Regions from separate parts of the Isoptericola sp. NPDC019571 genome, predicted to be linked through region 2. Evidence: predicted binding sites of a transcription regulator. Region 2 holds the regulator's gene; the other holds the start of a gene.
What was found. The regulator HspR, encoded in region 2, represses chaperone genes until heat shock. The targets are predictions, from matches to a motif close to AAGTTGAGTCNNNNNGACTCAACTT.

Region 1: a site for HspR is predicted at 1,685-1,709, ahead of clpB (ATP-dependent chaperone ClpB). Genes of this name have one in related genera too.

Annotation. Positions count from the first base shown of each region.
Region 1 covers NZ_JBIRXZ010000001.1:202,505-204,950, reverse strand. Annotated here, with positions in the region: gene clpB (ATP-dependent chaperone ClpB) at 1-1,624, opposite strand, end outside; gene ACH443_RS00940 (LppM family (lipo)protein) at 1,772-2,446, shown strand, end outside.
Region 2 covers NZ_JBIRXZ010000006.1:190,558-193,003, reverse strand. Annotated here, with positions in the region: gene grpE (nucleotide exchange factor GrpE) at 1-243, shown strand, start outside; gene ACH443_RS12880 (DnaJ C-terminal domain-containing protein) at 348-1,355, shown strand; gene ACH443_RS12875 (heat shock protein transcriptional repressor HspR) at 1,426-1,851, shown strand; gene ACH443_RS12870 (DUF1540 domain-containing protein) at 2,018-2,326, shown strand; gene ACH443_RS12865 (hypothetical protein) at 2,355-2,446, opposite strand, start outside.

The DNA of each region.
Region 1 (2,446 bases), on a different contig from region 2:
CCACCTTGTCGGCGATCATCGGCGCCTCGTGCGCGGCTGCCTCGTCGGCCCCCTGCGACGCCTCGGCCTGCTCGGCGTCGGCGAGCTCGCGCTCGACCTGCGGGATCTCCCCGTACAGCAGGCGCGCGGCGGACTCGAGGTCGCCCTCGCGCTGCAGCCGGTCGGACTCGGTGCGCAGCTCGTCGATGCGGGCGCGCAGGTCGCCGACGCGGTTGTGGCCGGCCTTCTCCGACTCCCACCGCGCGGTGAGCGCGGCCAGCCTCTCGCGCGTGTCGGCAAGGTCGGCCCGCAGCCGCTCGAGGCGCTCGGTGGAGGCGGCGTCGTCGGACTCCTTGAGCACGACCTCCTCCATCTCGAGGCGCGTGACGACGCGCTGCAGCTCGTCGATCTCGACCGGCGAGGAGTCCATCTCCATGCGCAGGCGCGACGCCGCCTCGTCGACGAGGTCGATCGCCTTGTCGGGCAGCTGGCGGCCGGTGATGTACCGGTCGGACAGCGCGGCGGCGGCCACGAGCGCGGAGTCGGCGATCGTCACCTTGTGGTGCGCCTCGTACCGCTCCTTGAGCCCGCGCAGGATCGCGACCGTGTCCTCCACGGACGGCTCGCCGACGAACACCTGCTGGAACCGGCGCTCGAGGGCCGGGTCCTTCTCGATGTGCTCGCGGTACTCGTCGAGGGTCGTGGCGCCGACCAGGCGCAGCTCGCCGCGGGCGAGCATCGGCTTGAGCATGTTGCCCGCGTCCATGGCGCCCTCGCCGCCGGCGCCCGCGCCGACGACGGTGTGCAGCTCGTCGATGAAGGTGACGACCTCGCCGTCGGACGCGGTGATCTCCTCGAGCACGGCCTTGAGCCGCTCCTCGAACTCGCCGCGGTACTTGGCGCCCGCGACCATGCCCGCCAGGTCGAGCGCGACGAGGCGCTTGCCCTGCAGGGACGTCGGGACGTCGCCCGCGACGATGCGCTGGGCCAGGCCCTCGACGACGGCGGTCTTGCCGACGCCGGGCTCGCCGATGAGCACGGGGTTGTTCTTGGTACGGCGGCTGAGCACCTGCACGACGCGGCGGATCTCGGAGTCGCGGCCGATGACCGGGTCGAGCTGGCCGTCGCGGGCGCGCTGCGTGAGGTCGCTGCCGTACTGCTCCAGCGCCTTGTACGTGCCCTCGGGGTTGGGGCTGGTGACGCGGGACGAGCCGCGGACGGCGGGCAGCGCGGCGCGCAGGGCGTCGGCGGTCGCGCCCGCCTCGGTCAGCGCCTGGGCGGCGGCGGACTGCCCGGCGGCGAGCGCGACGAGCAGGTGCTCCGTCGAGACATACTCGTCGCCGAGCGCCTCGGCCTCCTTGGCCGCGTTCTCCAGCACGGCGCTCGTCGCGCGCGACGGCGCGGGCTGCGCGACGGCGGACCCGCTCGCCTGCGGCAGGGCGACGAGGGCCGCACGGGCGCGCTGGCCGATCTGCTGGGTGTTCGCGCCGACGGCGTCGAGTAGGCCGACGGCGACGCCGCCCGACTGCTGGAGCAGCGCCTGCAGCAGGTGCACGGGCTCGAGCTGGGGGTTGCCCGCGGCCGACGCCGACTGGACGGCGTCGCCGAGCGCCTGCTGCGACATGGTCGTGAGCTTGATGTCCATGGGACCTCCGGGATGACGTGCGATGACACGGGAGAAACGTCTGTCAGGGGAACGCCGCCAAAGTTGAGTCTATTCCGCTCAAGTTTGATCGCAAGCCGCCCGGGGCGCCGGGTGGCTCGTGGACCGCCGCTGCGGGATGCTGGGCCGGTGACCACTCCAGCCCGCGGCCCCGTGCGCCGCCTCCGCACCGCGATCGCGGCGGTCCTGGCCGCCGTCGGCCTCCTCGCCCTCGCCGGGTGCATGAAGGTCGACATGGACATGACGCTGTCCGAGGACGACACCGTCTCCGGCTCGATCGTCATGGCCGTCTCCAACAGCCTCGCCGAGACCATGGGGATGGAGCCGGGCGAGCTGTGGAAGCAGGCGGGCGGGGAGCTGTCCCAGAACCTGCCCGAGGGCACGTCCCAGGAGCCGTACTCCGACGACGAGTACACCGGCACCCGGTACACCTTCACCGACGCCCCGATCAGCCAGATCTCGGGCGAGGGCGGCGAGGACCTCACCATCACCCGCGACGGCGACAACTACGTCGTCGACGGCACCATGAACCTCTCCGAGGGTGCCGACCAGCTGAAGTCTCTGCCGCAGAACGTCCAGGACGCCTTCGACGTCAGCCTCGCCATCACCTTCCCCGGCCCGGTCAGCGACGCCACCGGCGCCATCGACGGCAACACCGTCACCTGGACGCCGAAGGTCGGCGAGAACGCCGAGATCCACGCCGTCGGCGCAGCCACCGCGGGCAGCAGCTTCCCGTGGTGGATCGTCGGGCTCGTCGTCGGGCTGGTCGTCATCGGCCTCGTCGTGTGGTTCGTCGTGCGGAAC
Region 2 (2,446 bases):
GCCGAGCTGAGCGGGCCCATGGCGGCCATCGCGGAGAAGCTCGACGCGTCGCTGGCGAGGTTCGGCATCGAGCGGTTCGGCGCGGTCGGGGAGGAGTTCGACCCCAACGTCCACGAGGCGCTCATGCACAACGTGGACCCCGAGGCGACGGTGACCACCGTCGCGATGGTGGTCGAGCCCGGCTACCGCATCGGCGACCGGGTCGTCCGCGCCGCCCGCGTGGGCGTCGTCGGCCCCGAGTGACACCATCCGCGAGATCGACCTGCCCGTCGTGAGACCGACCTGCCCAGGGTCGATCTCACGACGGGCGGGTCGATCTCGCGGACAATGACAGGAAGGAGGGCGTCGTGACAGGTCAGGACTGGATCGAGAAGGACTTCTACTCCGCTCTCGGCGTCCCCAAGGACGCGGACGACGCGGCCATCAAGAAGGCGTACCGCAAGCTCGCGCGCCAGTACCACCCGGACCAGAACCCGGGAGACGCGTCGGCGGAGGCGAAGTTCAAGGAGATCGGCGAGGCGTACGCCGTGCTGTCCGACTCCGAGCAGCGCCAGCAGTACGACGCCGTGCGCGCCATGGCCGGCGGCGGCGCCCGCTTCGCGGCGGGCCCGGGCGGGGGCGGCGGCAACGGGTTCGAGGACGTCTTCGGCTCGATGTTCGGCGGCGGTGCCGGCCCGAACGTGCGCTACCAGCAGTACCCCCAGGGTGGTGCGGGCGGCGGGGGCTTCGAGGACATCCTCAGCTCCATGCTCGGCGGCCAGGGGGGCTTCCGCGGCGGCCGGCAGCGCGCCGGCTTCACCACGCCGCAGAAGGGCCCGGACGTCGCGGCCGAGACCACGCTGCCGTTCCGCACGGCGGTGGAGGGCGCCACCGTCGAGTTCACGGTGGACGGCCGCAAGGTCAAGACCAAGATCCCCGCCGGGGTGAACGACGGCCGCAAGCTGCGCATCCGCGGCAAGGGGCGCCCGGGCTCGGGCGGCGGCGACGCCGGCGACCTCGTGGTCACCGTGCACGTCGCGCCGCACCCGGTGTTCACGCTCGACGGCGCCAACCTGCGCATGACGGTCCCGGTGACGTTCGCGGAGGCCGCGCTGGGCACGACGGTCGAGGTGCCGACGCTCGACGGGCACACCGTGAAGCTCAAGGTGCCGGCCGGCACGCCCACCGGGCGGGTGCTGCGGGTCAAGGGCCGCGGCGTCAGGACCACGAAGGCGCAGGGCGACCTGCTGGTCACGGTCCAGGTGGCCGTGCCGCAGAAGCTCAGCAAGAAGGCGAAGGAGGCGCTCGAGGCGTTCGCCGCCGAGAGCGACCACGAGGACGTGCGGGCGGGGCTCGCGCAGCGCGCGGCGGAATGACGCCGCGGCGGGGCGCGGGCCGACCGGCCCGGGGCGGCACCGAGGAGCGGCACCGAGCGAGGAGGTAGCGATGGTCACCGAGGACGCGCCGGTGCTGACCGTGTCGCAGGCGGCCCGGCTCGCGGGCATGCACCCGCAGACGCTCCGGCAGTACGACCGCCTCGGGCTGGTCACGCCGCGCCGCACCGCCGGCCGCGGCCGGCGCTACTCCCAGCGCGACGTCGCACGGCTGCTCGAGGTGCAGCGCCTCGCGCAGGTGGAGGGCATCAACCTCGCCGGGATCCGGCGCATCCTCGACCTGCAGGAGCACGTCGCCCAGCTCGAGGGCCGGCTCGCGGCGCTCGCCCTGCAGCCCGGAGGGCGGGTGTTCACGGCCGGCACGACGGGCGACGTCGTCGTCGTGCGCCGCGGCCAGCGCGTGCGCCGCGCGGAGCGGGCCGACCTCGAGGCCGAGGAGGGCGCGCTGGTGCTGTGGCGCCCGCACCGCCGCGGCTGACGACTTTCCGCAACGCAATTCTTCGCTAATTCTCGGGGCAATGGGTAAGGCATTCCTTATTCGACCCGTCGCGAATTCGATCGCGCATTCACTGTGCAATTCCGTGCGAGAGGAATATCGTGGTCGAAGGCGGCGAGAGCCGGCGTCGAGCGGCGAGGAGCGCACCATGAGCACGCTGATGGAGATGCCCGAGGTCACCGAGTGCACGGTCGAGGGCTGCGGCTACAACCACGACCACGGCTGCCACGCCGGGGCGGTGACGATCGCGGGGCACAGCGGCGACGCGGCGTGCGCCACGTTCATCCCGCTGAGCTCCAAGGGCGGCCTCGAGAAGGTCGTCGCCCACGTGGGCGCCTGCCAGCGCGGCGACTGCGTCCACAACACCGACCTCGAGTGCGCGGCGTCGGCCATCCGCGTCGGCCCCGGCCCCGACGACGAGAGCCACGCCGACTGCCTCACGTACGCGCAGCAGTGACCCGATCCCCGGGACGCCCCTGGGGCGGCTAGCGGGCCAGCTGCGTCAGCAGCTCGACGGCGGCGGCGTGCGACGTCGGGAGGCGCTCCACCCACACCCGGGTGGGGCGCCTCAGCACGT